4 regions of the Marinospirillum alkalitolerans genome follow, and region 2 is predicted to be linked to each of the others. Evidence: predicted binding sites of a transcription regulator. Region 2 holds the regulator's gene; each other region holds the start of a gene.
The links. The regulator FNR, encoded in region 2, switches genes on or off when oxygen is low (the NO sensors DNR and NnrR bind a similar motif). The targets are predictions, from matches to a motif close to TTGATNTANATCAA.
Positions count from the first base shown of each region.

Region 1 (4,212 bases), on a different contig from region 2:
ACAGCAGCAAGCCAGCCTACAGGCTTTACAGCAGGAAATACGCCAAGCCAGTCGCCGCCCGGGACAGGTGCTGGTTGGTGGTGTTTTGCTGCTACTGGCTGCCGCTTTAGGGCTGGATTTGCCTTGGGAGCGCTTACAGGATTGGGCGGGTTGGCCGTGGCTTTTCGGTGGTCTAGGGCTCTTTTTACTGCTGCGGCGTTAAACCAGTGGCCTATGGTATGGTGCGGGTCTTTAGGCTATCCTTGCCTACCTGCTGATCAAGACCCAAGGGCAGAGGTGTTGAAACCCATGGCCCCAGTTTTTGAGTGATAAACAAATGATCCATTTTTTAGAGCAGCTCGAGCAGCAACTTGAAGAACGTCGCCATGCTGATCCAGCTTCTTCTTACGTTGCCCAGCTCCATAGTCGTGGACTGAACAAGATTCTAGAGAAGGTCGGTGAAGAAGCCACCGAAACCTTGCTCGCCGCTAAGGATGCCGCCCTGAGCGGAGATCATCGCGAAGTGATTAGTGAGACGGCTGACCTGTGGTTTCATACCTTGGTCATGCTTTCTCATTTAGGATTGAGCCACCAGCAGGTGCTGGACGAACTGGCAAGAAGAATGGGTGTCTCTGGTTTAGATGAAAAAGCCAGCCGTCCCTCAACATCACGCGTTACCGGCGCCTGATTTGAAGATTGGTGAAGTCAAAACAGCTGGATAAACCAGCGTAGATAGATCTGTAGAGTGGAGCAAAATCATGGGTTTAGGTGGCATTAGCATTTGGCAGTTACTGATCGTACTCGGCATTATTATCTTGATTTTTGGGACCAAAAAACTCCGTGGTTTGGGCTCGGATTTAGGCAGTGCCGTCAAGGGCTTTAAGTCAGCACTCAAAGATGGCGAGCAGCAGGCAGATCAACCTGCTCAGCAGCAAGAAAAACGCCAGCCAGAAAGTCTGGATGTCGAAGCCAAGCGTGTTGATGAGACGACAAGCAGCACAACACGTTCTGAGCAAGAGCAAAAATAAGGCAGCATCAACCTATGTTTGATATTGGCTTTTTAGAATTGCTGCTGGTGGCGGTGGTGGGCCTATTGGTTTTAGGCCCCCAACGCTTGCCTCAGGCTGCCCGCACGCTGGGCCTGTACATTGGACGCATTAAGCGCTCTGTGGCGGGCATCCAACAAGAGGTGAATCAGCAGTTGCAGCTTGAAGAAATGCGCCAGCGTTTGGCTGAGCATGAGCAGCGCGTCAAGGCCGGCTTGGTACAGGCTGAGCAGGAGATGGTGCAAGAGACTGCCGCATCAGAGGCTCTGCCCTCAACGCCAGATTCGATCCATCATCAGCCGCCAGAAGCACCTGCCACAACCGAGCCTGCCTCTGATGTCGCCAGCACGCCCACCCAGTCAAATGTGACCAAGGATACACCTCAATGAGTGCGGATCCCTCCAAGCCTTCATCGACAGAAGCCCACGCGCCTCTTGTTGAGCACTTGATGGAGTTGCGTGATCGGCTACTGCGGATTGTGATTGCCGTGATCTTGGCCTTCTTGTGTCTGGTGTATTTCGCGAATGATATCTATCTGTTTGTCTCTGAGCCGTTAAGAGGTATTTTGCCTGAAGGTGGTCATATGATTGCCACTGAGGTGACTTCGCCCTTTTTCGCGCCCTTTAAGCTGACGCTATATGTCGCTTTTATATTGAGCATCCCCTATATCCTGTATCAAATCTGGGCTTTTATTGCCCCAGGCTTGTATGAGCAGGAAAAGAAGCTCGCTATTCCTTTATTGGTTTCCAGCATCCTGCTTTTTTATGCCGGTATCGCTTTTGCTTATTATGTGGTGTTCCCCATTCTTTTCCCGTTTTTTATTGCGGCTGCGCCTGAAACGGTTGGGGTCATGACGGATATCAACGCCTATCTGAGTTTTGTACTGAAGATCTTTTTTGCCTTTGGTGTGGCTTTTGAAGTGCCGATTGCCACAGTGTTATTGATTAAAGCTGGGGCAACGGATGTAAAAAGCCTGGCCTCAAAGCGCCTCTATGTGATCTTAGGCTGCTTTGTCGTTGCCATGTTGCTGACACCGCCAGATCCCTTCTCACAAACCCTGCTGGCTATTCCACTGTGGCTGCTTTTTGAGCTGGGTTTATTGATTGCCCGTCTTTTGCCTGCCACGAATCAAGAGGCGGCCTAAGACGCTTCTGGTGGACATCACGAGCAGGTTCGCACCAAGCCTCGCTTTGATTTAAAGCTACTCCACGAGTTCAGCTGAAACCGATCATAGAACCCAGCGCAATGCTGGGTTCTTTGTTATGTGTCAACGCCTTATTTTTGTTAGGATGCTATAAATAATAAGTGGGATTTTTTACCCTGCACATGGAGTCCGAGATGGTAGAAAGTAGTCATGTCTTATTTGAGGATGATGAGCACCAGGTCATTTGGTTCGGTTGGGAAGATCCAGATGCAGAAGAAAGTTTGGTGCAATCCAATCAGGTTTTAGTCATCAATCAGGATCAGGGTTACTTGTTTGATCCAGGTGGTGCTTTTATTTTTTCAGAAGTCGCAGCAGAAGTGAGCAAGTATCTACCGCTGGATCAGATACGCTATCTGCTCGCCACCCATCAAGATCCAGATGTGCTCTCCTCGGTGACTCTTTGGTTGAAGGCGACCCGTGCCCGTTTGCTCGTCTCACGCCTGTGGATACGCTTTGTGTCCCATTTTGGCTTTAGTGATCCAACACGACTGATCGCGATAGAAGACAAGGGCAAGATGATCAAGCTGCCCGCTGGCGGTGAAATCGTGCTGCTGCCTGCTCATTTTTTGCATAGTGAAGGCAACTTTAGTTTCTACGATACCCGCTCGAAGATTTTGTTTTCTGGTGATATAGGTGCGGCTGTTTTTCCTAAGGGTGAGCGTTATTTAATGGTCAAGGATTGGGAGGAGCACCTAGCCTACACCGAGGGGTTTCATCGCCGCTATATGGGCAACAATGCTGCATTGCGTAAATGGGTAGCGATGGTGCGTCAATATCCGGTTGAAATGATCGTTCCTCAACATGGTGCCGTGATCGGGAAAGAGCATATTCCTGCCTTTTTGACATGGTTAGAAAACCTGCAATGTGGCACAGATTTGCTGGATGAGTTTTATGGTTTTTAGTCTCAGGTGCCCATCGATCTATCGGACCTAGAGGGAAGACCGAAGGACGAGCGAGCATCAAACCAGGGAGAAGCAAAGGATGAGTGAGCGTCTTGAAGCCAGCCGCCTTCTTTATGAAGATGATGAACATCAGTTTGTCTGGTTCGGTTGGGAGGAAGAAGAACAGGCCAGTTCTTTTGTGCAAACCAACCAGTGTCTGATTATTAATCGCGACCAAGGCGTGCTGTTTGATCCCGGTGGCAGCTATGTCTTTCATCAGGTGCTTGAGCAGGTCAGTCGCTACCTGCATCCGCGGCAGATTACGACCTTGATTGCCACCCACCAAGACCCTGATGTCTGCTCTTCGGCACCCTATTGGATGAAAATCAGTGATGCCAAGCTTTTGATCTCACGTCTGTGGCTGCATTTTGTGTCTCACTTTGGCTTGGATGAGCCGGAGCATGTTGAACCGATTCCGGATCAAGGCCTGCGTCTACCCCTGCCTTCAGGTGATCATTTGCATCTGTTGCCCGCGCACTTTCTGCATAGCGAAGGTAACTTTAGTGTTTTTGATGAGCGCTCAGGAATTCTATTCAGCGGCGATATTGGTGCCTCGATTTTCCCAGCGGGTCAGCGTGCTTTATTCGTTGAGGATTTTGAAGAGCACACCCGCTATATGCTGTCTTTTCATCAGCGCTATATGCACTCCAATGCGGTCTGTCGTCATTGGGTGCAACAGGTGCGCGCGCTTCCGGTCAAGATGATTGTGCCACAGCATGGGGCCATGTTTGCCGAGGAGCAGGTCAGCGCATTTTTAGATTGGTTTGAGGCCTTGCAGTGCGGCGGAGACTTTCTCCAGTCGATCTATGCAGGTCAACCCGTTTAGGGGCAGAAGGATTGCAAGGATAACCCTATGTTGCTGCGAGACTTTGAATTATCACGCATCACACCCGAGCACTTAAAGGTGAACCGGCCGGTGCCTTGGCCGATTTATGATGAATTCGGCAAGCTGCTGATGGCCAGAGGTGCGCTGCTGCGCTCAGAGCGCCAGAAAGAAATCTTGGCAAGAGTGGGTTTGTTTGCCAAGGATGCTGAAGAGACC
Region 1 covers NZ_JBANFI010000003.1:263,045-267,256, reverse strand. The annotation lists gene ubiB (ubiquinone biosynthesis regulatory protein kinase UbiB) at 1-202, shown strand, start outside; gene V6U78_RS06170 (phosphoribosyl-ATP diphosphatase) at 317-667, shown strand; gene tatA (Sec-independent protein translocase subunit TatA) at 738-1,007, shown strand; gene tatB (Sec-independent protein translocase protein TatB) at 1,022-1,414, shown strand; gene tatC (twin-arginine translocase subunit TatC) at 1,411-2,169, shown strand; gene V6U78_RS06150 (oxygen-binding di-iron domain-containing protein) at 2,364-3,131, shown strand; gene V6U78_RS06145 (oxygen-binding di-iron domain-containing protein) at 3,211-3,996, shown strand; gene V6U78_RS06140 (HD-GYP domain-containing protein) at 4,024-4,212, shown strand, end outside.
Region 1: V6U78_RS06150 (oxygen-binding di-iron domain-containing protein) is a predicted target of FNR. The motif match lies at 2,283-2,296, and genes of this name have one in related genera.

Region 2 (4,212 bases):
ACTGATGTTAGCAGGGCTGAAGCCGATAGAAAACGCTTCAGGCATTTACATTTGCTGTGGCTTTGGTTAATTTGCCTGCCTTTGAAGTCAATCGCAATAGGTGCCGCAGATGCAAGAACTCCTTCCCAAGGCCAAAAAAGAATTTAATAAGCTCCAAAAACGCCTGCGCCGCCAGGCAGGACAAGCGATTGCAGACTTCAATATGATCCAGGAAGGCGATAAGGTCATGGTCTGCCTCTCTGGCGGCAAAGACTCTTTTACCTTGCTGCATCTATTAATGGGTTTACAGAAAAGTGCTCCAGTGCGCTTTGAGCTGGTTGCCGTCAACCTCGACCAAAAGCAACCAGGCTTTCCTGAACATATTCTTCCTGCTTATCTGACTGAGATCGGGGTGCCATTTCATATTCTTGAAAAAGACACCTATAGCATCGTCAAAGAGATTATTCCTGAAGGCAAAACCACCTGCGGCCTTTGTTCGCGACTCAGACGCGGTAGCCTCTATGGTTTTGCCGAAGAAATAGGGGCCACGAAAATTGCGCTTGGGCATCATCGCGATGATCTGCTCGAAACCCTGTTTTTAAATCTCTTCTTTGGCGGCAGCTTAAAAGCCATGCCACCCAAGCTGCTGTCTGATGATGGCAAAAATGTGGTGATTCGCCCACTGGCCTACTGTAAAGAGAAGGATATCGCCACCTTTGCACAGATGATGGCGTTTCCAATCATCCCCTGTAACCTATGCGGCTCGCAGGAAAACTTACAGCGCCAGGTCATTAAAGAGATGCTCCAGGATTGGGATAAGCAATTTCCTGGGCGCAGCGAGACTATTTTTAACGCGCTACAAAACGTCGCGCCGTCACAGCTGGCCGATCGTCAACTCTTTGATTTTGTTGGATTAGAAGCCAAGCAGAAGGCTCAGCTGGCACAAAGGATTCAACTGGTTGATACCCTCTCTCACCCAGCCTAAACATCAGCGGGCGCAGGTCATGGCACCTGAGCCCGCTCTCTGACTAAGCCTGATCCTGTGCAAAGGCCATCAGCGCATAGGTCGAGACGTCTATCTCCTGTAAGCGCTCACTCCCTCCCTGATCGGGCAGATCAATCAGCGTTGCCACCTCATAAATCTGTGCTCCCTGGCGGCGAATCAATGATGCGGCGGCCAGCAGCGTGGCACCGCTGGACAGAATATCGTCAAACAGCAGCACCTGATCCTCTGACTGCACAGCACCGACACGCATTTCAAGGGTTCGCTCGCCTGCTGCACTAGGGGCCCGCTCATAGAGCACCTCTCCCGGCTCTTCGCCTAGATCACGAATCACCACTAAAGGCAGATTCAAGCGATAAGCCAAAACCGCAGCAAACATGGTACCTCGTCCTTTCAGGGCCACAATACGTGTCAGCTGGGCATCCAAATAGCGATGCACAAAGGTATCAGTGATCAGTTGCAGGGCCTTAGGATCATCCAGTAAGCCGGATAAATCACGCATGTGATAACCCTTTTTAGGAAAATCCTGATACAAGGTGACCTTTTGCTTGAGTTCAAAATCATCGAGCATACCTACCTCCTTGACTCCACTCAGCTTGCAGAGCGCGCACACCTTGCTCTACAGACGCCAGCATCATCCCACTGTTAACCGTGTGCGACCAACTTGGACTCTGCTTCACAATCGGCCAAGCCCGCCATTTCCAGCAACTGTGGGCGATCAGTAATATGCACTTCTTTGCCATTCACTGCGATCACCTGCATCGCCTGAAAGCGCGTAAACACACGGCTGACTGTTTCAACAGCCAAGCCAAGATAGTTCCCTATCTCATTACGCGACATAGGCAAGCGGAAGGTATAAGGAGAGTAGCCACGGCGCTTAAAGCGGCTCGAGAGATTGGCGAGCAAGGTGGCTACCCGCTCTTCAGCGTTTTTCTTAGACAGCAAGAGCATCATCTGCTTATCATCGCGTATTTCTTTACTCATACAGCTCAGCAGCTGCTGACGCAAATCTGGCAACTCGAGCGACAACTCTTGCAGACGACTAAAAGGGATCTCGCAAACGGTCGTGGTTTCAAGCGCTTTTGATGAGATGGGATAACTGGCGCAGTCGATCCCATCCAGCCCTACCAGCTCGCTCGGCAGGTGAAAGTTGGTGATCTGTTCTTCACCATCATTCGTCATGATGTAGTTTTTGAGACTGCCTGAGCGCACCGCGTAAACACAATCAAAGGGATCACCCTGACGGAAGAGATGCTCACCCTTTTTTAGTGGCTGGCGGCGTTTAATAATGCGATCTAATTGATCGATATCCTCTAGGTTCAACGAGAGGGGCAAACACAGGGAACTCAGGCTGCATGTCATACAGCGGGTTTCCTTACTGAATATCAGACCACTTCCTTTCATTTGGCGACTCGTCATGGTGTCGTCTCCCTCTTATGTATGTCATGCTGGAGATCAATCCTTTTTACCACGCTGATTGATCTCTCGCAATCAGATCAGATAATTCGTGAAAAAGCACGGCCCAGACTCGGCTGGTCAAGATAAGCATCAAAGACCATGCACAGGCTGCGAATCAATAAACGACCAGCAGGCGTCACCCTTAATCCTTCAGGGCGAATCTCAATTAAGCCATCCTGCTCGTGCGTTTTCAGCGCAGCCAACTCAGAGGCAAAATAATCGTTAAATGCCACGCCCCAAGTGCGACTCCAGGCCTGGGTATCGAGTGCAAAATGGCAGATTAATTGGTTAATCACTGCACGGCGCAGTATATCATCTTGCGTCAAGACCAGGCCACGCAAAGTCGCGAGCTGGCCTTGGCTGATCTGTGCCTCATAGCCTTCAGTATCATGATGGTTCTGCGCATAGGTCGGCCCCACCTGGCTAATTGAGGAAGCGCCCATCGCGATCAAATCACAATCTGAGTGGGTGGTATAACCCTGAAAATTGCGATGTAAACGCCCCTCTCGCTGTGCAATCGCGAGGCTATCTGTGGGCTTGGCGAAGTGATCCATACCGATATAGACATAGCCAGCTTCGACTAGGCGGCGAATGGTTTGCTCCAGAATCAACAGCTTATGCTCTGGACTGGGCAGATCCTCGGCACGAATCCGCCGCTGAGGTTTAAAACGTTCAGGCAGGTGCGCATAGTTGAAAACGGAGAGGCGATCTGGCGACATGTCGATCACCTCTTCCACGGTCTGCGCAAAACTCTCCGGGGTTTGATGCGGCAAACCGTAGATCAAATCCAGATTTAAAGAGCGAAAGCCTAGCTCGCGTGCTTGCTGCAACGCCCCCTCAGTCATCTCACGCGGCTGGACACGGTTCACAGCCTGCTGCACCTGCAGATTTAAATCCTGTAAACCAAAGCTCATGCGGTTAAAGCCCAGCTCACGCAATAAAGGCAGGGTATCTGGCTGGATTTCGCGCGGATCGATCTCTATTGAGTAGTCGCCTTGGTCATCATCACGCAGTTGGAAGCGGGCTCGAGTCTGCTGCATCAGCTCTCGCATCTGCTGATGTGAAAGAAAAGTAGGCGTGCCACCGCCCCAGTGCAGCTGATGCACAGGTCGCGAGGTATCCACCACTGCGGCAATCTGATCCATTTCTTGATACAGGCGCTCAAGATAAGGGCCGCAGCGCGAGGTATCGCCCGTCGCAATTTTATTGCAGCCACAGTAAAAGCACACCTTGGCGCAAAAGGGGATATGAAAATAAAGCGACAAGGGTGCCTGGCTGGCATTGCTGTCGATCAGCGCCTGACGATAGGCTTCGGCATCGAAACCAGCATGAAACTGAGGTGCCGTAGGATAAGACGTATAGCGTGGACCAGCGAGGTTATAGCGCTCGATTAAGGCGGCATTCCATTCAAACTGGTCAAAATCAACATTCTTCATGATCAGTATCTCTATTTAAAAAATTCGGTTCAATCCCAATAAAGGCCAGGCTTGCAGTAGCGCAAAAACCAGTAACAACAGTGCTGAGCACTGACGCCAGAAGCCTTGGCGCAGATAGGTCATCAACTGCTGCGCTAGCGCCCCGGTCAAGAGCAGGGTCGGCAAGGTGCCAAGGCCAAAAAAGAGCATTAATATCGCGCCATGCAGTGCACTGCCGCTACTGAGCGCCAAAATCAACATGGAATAGACCAAGCCACAGGGCAACCAGCCCCAAACGAGGCCAATACCCAAGGCTTGCAGAGGGTGGGTCACTGGCATCAGCCGACGTCCGATCGG
Region 2 covers NZ_JBANFI010000001.1:457,408-461,619, reverse strand. The annotation lists gene ttcA (tRNA 2-thiocytidine(32) synthetase TtcA) at 110-964, shown strand; gene V6U78_RS02070 (purine phosphoribosyltransferase family protein) at 1,008-1,553, opposite strand; gene fnr (fumarate/nitrate reduction transcriptional regulator Fnr) at 1,628-2,344, opposite strand; gene hemN (oxygen-independent coproporphyrinogen III oxidase) at 2,479-3,876, opposite strand; gene V6U78_RS02055 (sulfite exporter TauE/SafE family protein) at 3,892-4,212, opposite strand, start outside.

Region 3 (4,212 bases), on a different contig from region 2:
GCGCTTGATCTGCTCTTCGTGCTTTTTATGCTGGGTAATATCCGTAAAGACAGCCACATACTCATGCACCTGATCCGCCGCATTGCGCAAAGTCGTGATCGAAAGATGCTGCGGATAGATTTCGCCGTTACGCCGCCGATTCCAAATCTCACCGCTCCACTGGCCATCCTCCAGTAACGCCAGCCAAAGCTGACGATAAAAAGCACGATCATGACGACCTGAGGCCAGTAGATGAGGGTTCTGCCCAAGCACCTCTGCTGCGGCATAGCCAGTAATCCGCTCAAAGGCTGGATTGACCAAGGTAATCCGCACAGCGGCATCAACAACCATAATGGCTTCGTTGCAGTTCTCAAACACCGCCGCCACAGTGCGCAGTTCCTGACGGCTCTGCTGTATACCGCTGATATCTGTACGCACACAAACACGTCCACCTTCTGGTGTGCCGCTATCACTGGCCTGCAACCAACGGCCATCATAGGTTTCTTCTAAAAACTGGTGGACTTCTTGTGGCTTGAGATAAGCGCGGCAGCCACTGGCTTTTAAGTAGCGTTGCAAGCTGGCATAGCAGCGCGACCAGTCGCGTCTTTCCTGCTCATTCATCCACGGATAGGTACGCTGCCAAGCTTGATTACACAAGACCAAACGACCTTGGCCATCAAAAAGAGCAAAGGCCTCGGATAAACCACTGACCGCTGTTTCTAGGCGCTGACGGGCTAAACGCGATTGCTGACTGCTCAATTGCCAACGATAGCCAGCCAAGGCTAAGCCCAGCACCAAGAGCAAAGTAAGACCGACCATAATGCGTGCACGCCGCTCTAAAAGCGCTACCCGCTCGGCATAATAGATCTGTTTTTGTTGCTCTAGAGCATCCAAGACTGGGCGGCTTTCGATCAACAAATACGCCTGCACATCCTGACTCAGTCGTGCCAGATGGCTCAGATTGCGTTCGGCATGATGCTTAAAATCAGCCAAGGCGGCCGAGGTCACCGGCAAGGCCTGCAAATCAGCCAGATGACGCTGGACTTCATGCAGGCTGGCTAGGTCACCAAAAAGATGAAAACGGTATAAAGCACTCAGCAGTTGATAACGCTGGGCCTCACCGATCACACCCTGTGCGGAGAGCTCTGCATTGAGCTGCGGTAAATACAGCAAGCCATTGCGACTCAAAGCAGCATAGTGCTGAATATCCAGCACCAGCGCTTCCTTGTGCTCCTGCAAGGTAAAATAGCTACTCAGCAGGGTTTGGGTCACAGGATCATCCAGTTCAGCCCACTGTTCTAGCGCCTGCTGCGCCAGATAAATCTGCTGGCGCGCCTGGGCCAGATGATCATAGTTGCGCCCACGCGCATGGGCGATCTGGACTATCTCACGATCACTGACTGCATCCAGCTCACGCAGCTGATTAAATAGCTGTACCGCAAATTGATATTGTTGCTGATACACACTGCGATTTTGCTGAAAAAGCAAGGCAATCAGCAGCAAACCAGCGAGAAAAAGAAGGGGGATCAGCCAGATCCAGTGACGCCTCATGGTTGCTCTACCTGGCGTTCAGGATGCTCACCCACCAGCGCGGTTAAAAAAGCGGCGATGGCACGGCGGTGCTCATCAGGCAAATGACGACCGAGCTGATAATGCGCCATCATATCAATCGCCTCTTCCAGACTTGAGGCACTGGCATCATGAAAGAAATAGCTTTGCAAGGCGGCCGATCTGAGGCCAGGTACGCGGAACACATAGCGATCATCATCGCGTCCTGTCAAGCGATAACGTCCCAAATCCGCATGATTGAGTGCAGCGCCCTTCAACTCCATATAATTGTGTAAAGATCCCATCCGCGCCACCATATTGCCACCCAAGTTAGCACCCTGGTGACAGCTGACACAGCCATAATCGATAAAATAACGATAGCCGCGCTGCTGCTGTGCATCCATTGCGCTCGTCTCACCAGCCAGCCACAGGTCAAAAGGCGAATTCAGCGTCACCAAAGTACGCTGAAAATCGGCCAAGGCTGAACGTAGCGTCTGCGGCGTCATCCCTTCGGCATAGGCGGCTTCAAAAGCGGCGACCAACTGACGATCTTCTGCCAGACGCGACAACACCTCTGGCCAACTACTCGCCATTTCCAGCACGTCATGCAAGGGGCCATCCACCTGCTCTTCCAACGTGCGCACACGACCATCCCAGAACTGCATCGGGTTTAAGCTGGCGTTGTAAACCGTTAAAGCGCGAATCTGCCCCTGCGCACCATCCACGCCAACAGAAAGAGGCAAGGCATCCGCACCGTGCGAGCTTAAATCATGGCAGCTAGCGCAGCTGACCTGCTGATTCGCTGACAAGCGCGGATCATGAAACAGCGCCCGCCCCAGCTGATACACAGCCGGATCAATCGCGGGGGGCGGCGGTACCGGAGCCAGTAACGGATGGGCGGCAACAAGGCTGAAGCAGAGCAAAAAACCACTCAGCAACAGCAGACGAGGTAGCAGGAATCGATTCATCGCGCCTTTCTAAAGAATAAAACAGCGGCTGTCAAAGATGCAGATCAATAAAACTTAACTACACTTGATTATCGACTGTCACACAAGAGCGACAAGCATGACGCAAAAAACGGCACACTGCTTGGCGGCTTGTTGCTAAAAATTCAATCAGCGCGTTAGCGTTGACCACACACTCCAGGTGAATGCGATATTCTCATGGATCCGCTCTGTTTGCTGTACAAAGGAAGCTTGCTATGCTGAATCGACTGAAAATGACCCCAAAGCTTGTCCTGCTGTTTGGCGCCCCCCTGACCCTCTGCTTGGTTTTTGCTGCCTTTTTACTGACCGAGCAGGTCAGCCAGCGCGTGGTTAAACTGACTGAAGCCAGCATGCGTGAGTCAGCACAGAACAATGCCGATCTGGTCAGCAGTTGGCTCGACTCGCAGATGGCCGTTGTGCGCTCACTGACACAAACAGACACCTTCAGCTCAGGGGATCCAGAAGCCATCTCTGCGCTGCTACAGCACTTTATGGCCCAGCCCAATAGTTTTGAGGTCATGTTTTATGTTGATGCACAGGGCGAGGCTTATTACCACAATCTGGATCGACGCCAGCGTGGTGACCGCGCCTACTTCCAGGAAATTGTTGTGCAGCGCAGCCGTGAAGCGGTGATTGCCAACCCCACTCGCTCAGGCACCAGCGGCAACCCCATCACGCTCCTTGTCCATGCCGTCAAAGACAGCAATCAGCAGGTGATCGGTATTCTGGCCGCCACCGTCACGCTGGATCAATTAACACGGATAGTGGATCAAGTTTCACAAGATCAAGCCCAGGCCTGGCTGATCGACTCTCAAGGTGTTTATCTGGCGCATCCCCAAGCAGATTGGCGGATGAGCCGCAATGCACTGCAGGCGGATAACCCCCGCTATGTTGAAGTCAGCCAGCAGATGGTGCGTGGTGATTCAGGCGTGGCACAGCTTAGACTACACAATCAACGGGATTATCTGGTGGCCTATCACCCTGTAGCATCAACCCGTGGCTGGTCATTGGCTGTGGCGCTGCCGCAACAGTTGGTTATGGAAACAGCCAATCAGCTGCGGCTTTCGTTACTGGGTGGCTTTGCGTTTATCCTGCTGGTACTGCTGGGTATCGTGCTGCTGGTGGCCAAGATGGTGGTACAACCCGTCAACGCAACCCGCCTCGCGCTAGAGCAGATCGCACAAGGAGATGGTGATCTGACACAAAGGCTGGATGAAGATCGACAGGATGAGTTTGGTGATCTAGCGCGCAGCTTTAATCACTTTGTCGATGGGATTCACAGTCTGGTCAAACAGGTCGCAGATGCCGGCAATCAGCTGAGTGCCGCTTCAGAAGAGCTGGCCGCATCCAGTCGCGAAGCCAATCAGCAAGTACAGCAGCAACAACAAGAAACCGATCAGGTGGCCGCGGCTATGACCGAGATGGCCGCCACCGTCATGCAGGTTGCCGGAAATGCCGCTCAAGCAGCGCAGGCGGCAGAAGAGTCGAATCGCTCCACCCAAAAAGGTGCCGAGGTCGTCAGCAAAACCGCCCAAGAGGTCACTTCACTGGCTGAGGAAGTACAAATGGCCACTCAGGTCATCCAAAAGCTGCAAGAAGATACGGAATCCATTGGCAGCATTTTGGATGTGATTCGCGGTATTGCCGAGCAGACCAACCTTTTAGCACTCAATGCAGCCATAGAAGCGGCACGTGCCGG
Region 3 covers NZ_JBANFI010000006.1:69,005-73,216, reverse strand. The annotation lists gene V6U78_RS10550 (EAL domain-containing protein) at 1-1,530, opposite strand, end outside; gene V6U78_RS10545 (cytochrome-c peroxidase) at 1,527-2,495, opposite strand; gene V6U78_RS10540 (methyl-accepting chemotaxis protein) at 2,729-4,212, shown strand, end outside.
Region 3: V6U78_RS10545 (cytochrome-c peroxidase) is a predicted target of FNR. The motif match lies at 2,530-2,543, and genes of this name have one in related genera.

Region 4 (4,212 bases), on a different contig from region 2:
GTCTGTCAGGCGGCCGTCTTCAAGCACCTGGAGCAGAATATTGAAGACATCAGGATGCGCCTTTTCAACTTCATCTAACAGCAGAACTGAATAAGGACGCCGGCGCACAGCTTCTGTCAGATAACCGCCCTGCTCATAGCCAACATAGCCAGGGGGCGCACCAATCAATCGCGCGACTGAGTGTTTCTCCATGAACTCACTCATATCAATGCGCACCATGGCTTCTTCAGTATCAAATAAATAGTGCGCCAGAGATTTACACAGCTCTGTTTTACCCACACCGGTTGGCCCTAAAAAGAGGAAGGAGCCGCTGGGCCGGTTCGGATCAGCCAAGCCCGCTCGCGAGCGACGCACGGCATTGGCGACGGCCAGAACCGCTTCATCTTGGCCGATCACGCGATCATGCAAGGCATCTTCCATGCGCAGCAGTTTTTCACGATCTGACTCCAGCATCTTACTAACTGGAATGCCCGTCCAGCGCGCCACAACCTCGGCAATTTCTTCATCCGTGACTCGGTTGCGCAATAGCTGGTGCTCGATTGAATCAAGCTGATCGGCCATCTGTAAACTGCGCTCCAAGTCAGGAATAATGCCGTACTGTATTTCTGACATCCGCGCCAAATCGCCCTTACGACGTGCGGCTTCTAAATCAAGACGCGCCTGCTCCAGCTGCTGTTTAATCTGCTGAGCACCCTGGAGGCTGGATTTTTCAGAGGTCCAGATTTCCTCAAGATCCGCATACTGACGAGCCAGATCCGTGATTTGCTCTTCAAGATGCTCAAGGCGCTTCACCGTATTAGGATCTGTTTCTTTTTTGAGGGCTTCGCGTTCGATCTTCAGCTGAATCAAACGCCGCTCGAGACGATCCATTTCTTCAGGCTTGGAATCGATCTCCATACGGATACGGCTGGCGGCCTCATCCATCAGGTCGATGGCTTTATCCGGCAGTTGCCGATCCGAGATATAACGGTTAGAAAGACGCGCAGCCGCAATCACGGCGCTGTCGGTAATTTCGACACCATGGTGGACCTCATAGCGCTCTTTCAGGCCCCGCAAAATCGCAATCGCATCTTCTTCACTGGGTTCGCTGACCAGCACCTTCTGGAAGCGACGCTCCAGCGCGGCATCCTTCTCAATATACTGACGATATTCATCTAGCGTGGTGGCCCCAACGCAATGCAGCTCTCCACGCGCCAGCGCAGGCTTGAGCATATTGCCCGCATCCATCGAGCCTTCACCTTTGCCGGCACCGACCATGGTATGCAGCTCATCGATAAAGAGAATGACGCGGCCCTCTTCTTTCGCCAGCTCATTCAAAACACCTTTTAAGCGCTCTTCAAACTCACCACGGAATTTCGCACCAGCAATCAACGCGCCCATATCCAGAGACAAGACTCGTTTATCTTTGAGGCCCTCGGGGACTTCACCATTGACGATGCGCTGCGCCAAGCCTTCGACTATCGCGGTTTTACCCACACCTGGCTCACCAATCAACACGGGGTTATTTTTAGTGCGGCGCTGTAACACCTGAATGGTGCGACGAATTTCATCATCACGGCCAATCACAGGGTCCAACTTGCCCTCTAAAGCGCGTGCAGTCAGATCGATGGTGAACTTCTCCAGCGCCTGACGCTTTTCTTCAGCATTCGGATCGTCGACCGCCTCGCCGCCACGCACCTGATCAATCGCGGCTTCAAGACGCTTTTTATTCAGGCCGGCTTTTTCCAGCGCCTGACTGGTGGCATCTTTCAGCTCTAGCGCCGCCAGGAGCACCAGTTCGCTGGAGATATATTGATCACCACGTTGCTGAGCATCACGATCAGCCAGATTCAGCAGGCGCCCCAGAGTCTGAGAAACCTGCACATTGCCATCATAATGGCTCACTGTTGGGAGGTCTGCGAGCAGCTTCTTCAACTCACTCCGCACGCGAGTGACATCACTCCCCGCTTGTTTAATTAAAGGCGACAGGGGATTGCCTTGCTGATCAAGCAAAGCCAGCACGAGATGGACAGGGGCCAATTCATTATGGCTCTGACCAACGGCCAGAGACTGGGCATCAGCAAAGGCATTTTGCATTTTGCTGGTTAAACGATCGATACGCATGGTTTTTACCTCAATCACTTCATGGACATCACCAGCAGAACTGGTGTGATGTTTGCATCTGATGATTAAGGTGGGGGTCAAGCACGCAGATTCAAGCGCTCGGGCAGGATATTTCTCCGCCGACTCGGTCTCATTTGTCCTAGATCAAACCCTGCCCTTGGCTTCAGTCTAAGGGGTATCCAACCAGATCACACTCGCCATCCGGCCCGTCGCCTGACCATCGCGTCGGTAGGAGTAAAAGCGCTCTGCATCCACAAAACTGCACAGGTTGCCGCCAAAAATCTGCGTCACACCAACAGCCTGCAAACGCTGCCGCGCGAGACGATAGAGATCCGCCATATAGTGTTTCAAGCGATAAGGGCTGGGCACAAAAGCGGCGGCAGCTTCTGGATGCCCATCCACAAAGGCTTGACGCACCTCTGCACCGACTTCAAACACCCGCGCGCCAATCGCTGGCCCTAGCCAGACCAGCAGTTCTTCAGGCGGCACCGCCATTTCAGCCACTGTATTTTCGAGCACGCCAGCGGCCAGCCCACGCCAACCCGCATGGGCCACACCGACAACCGTGGCACGGCGATCACAAAAAAAGACCGGCAGGCAATCTGCTGTCAGCACAACACAGGCGTAATCACCGCTGCGCGCAATGGCTGCATCGGCCTGCGAGCCAGGCGCAAAATGGCTCAACACCTGAGTGGAATGGGTTTGCTCTAGCCAGTTGAGTGGCCGCCCGCCTGTTGCATCAACCAGCTGTTGTCGACACAAGGCCACCTGCTGCGGATCATCACCAACATGATCGGCAGGATTGAATCCATCGTAAGGAGGCTGGCTCGGGCCATATTCACGCGTGGTCACCCAGGCTTTCACCTGTTCAGGAGCTGGCCATTGTGGATAGAGTCGAGCGGGTGACAGAGCATGGAGCGCTGCGCCAGTCGCGTCGCCTTGTGTCTTCATGATTAACGAGCCTCGCGTGTGTCTTCCGCCAGCAGGGCCAGCAGTAGCTGCATATCCTCAGGCATCGGCGCTTGCCACTGCTGAGGCTGCTGATGTTCAGGGTGAAGGAGCTTGAGGCTACGAGCATGCAGCGCTTGGCGCGGGAAGGCACGCAAAAACTGCTTCAACTCTTCACCAGCGCCAGCAGGTAACTTCAAACGCCCGCCATACTGAGGATCACCCACCAAAGGGTGCTTTAAGTGAGACAGGTGCACCCGAATCTGATGGGTTCGGCCTGTCTCCAACTGACAGCGCACATGGGTGTGCGCACGATAACGCTCGACAACACGATAGTGCGTCACGGCAGGCTTACCACCAGAAACCACCACTGCCTGACGTTGACGATCTTTCGGATGACGGCCAATCGGGGCATTGATCGTGCCCCCACTGATCAAAGAACCCAGTACAACCGCATCATACTCACGCCCCATAGAGCGATCTTGCAACTGAGCGACCAACGAGGTTTGTGCTTGAAGTGTTTTGGCCACGACCATCAGGCCGGAGGTGTCTTTATCGAGACGATGCACGATCCCTGCTCGTGGTAAATCCTCAAGCTGAGGGCAATGATAGAGCAGGGCATTCAGCAGGGTGCCATCCGCATGACCTGCTGCTGGATGCACGACCATACCCGCTTCTTTATTAATCACCAGTAACGCATCATCCTCATGCACGATATCCAAGGCGATCTGTTGCGGGACATCGCGTGTCTGGATCTCTTGCTGGGCTTCAATCACCAGCAGATCGCCTGCCATCACCTTGTCCTTCGGCTTGAGAGGGGCACCGTTACGCAACAAGGCGCCTTCTTTAAGCCACTGCTGTAATTTGGCACGCGAGAAATCAGTAAAGAGTTCAGCAGCGGCCTGATCGGCACGCTTACCGGCAAGATGAATAGGAACGGGAGCCTGCTGGGCAATCTTCTGGGTCATAAACCTGATCTTAAGTAGAGAGAGTGAAGAATCACTGCGCTGATATCAGCGCCTTTTTAAATTGACTCGAACTTCATGCTTGTTTTCGTTATTCTAGCATCCAGAAGAGATTCAAGCTCGATCTCACTGGTTTTAGACGACTTAGAGATACCTATGCGTGCTTTTTTGATTGATCAACACCGCTCGACCCTCA
Region 4 covers NZ_JBANFI010000010.1:37,123-41,334, reverse strand. The annotation lists gene clpB (ATP-dependent chaperone ClpB) at 1-2,103, opposite strand, end outside; gene pgeF (peptidoglycan editing factor PgeF) at 2,272-3,054, opposite strand; gene rluD (23S rRNA pseudouridine(1911/1915/1917) synthase RluD) at 3,057-4,019, opposite strand; gene V6U78_RS12320 (outer membrane protein assembly factor BamD) at 4,173-4,212, shown strand, end outside.
Region 4: clpB (ATP-dependent chaperone ClpB) is a predicted target of FNR. The motif match lies at 2,238-2,251, and genes of this name have one in related genera.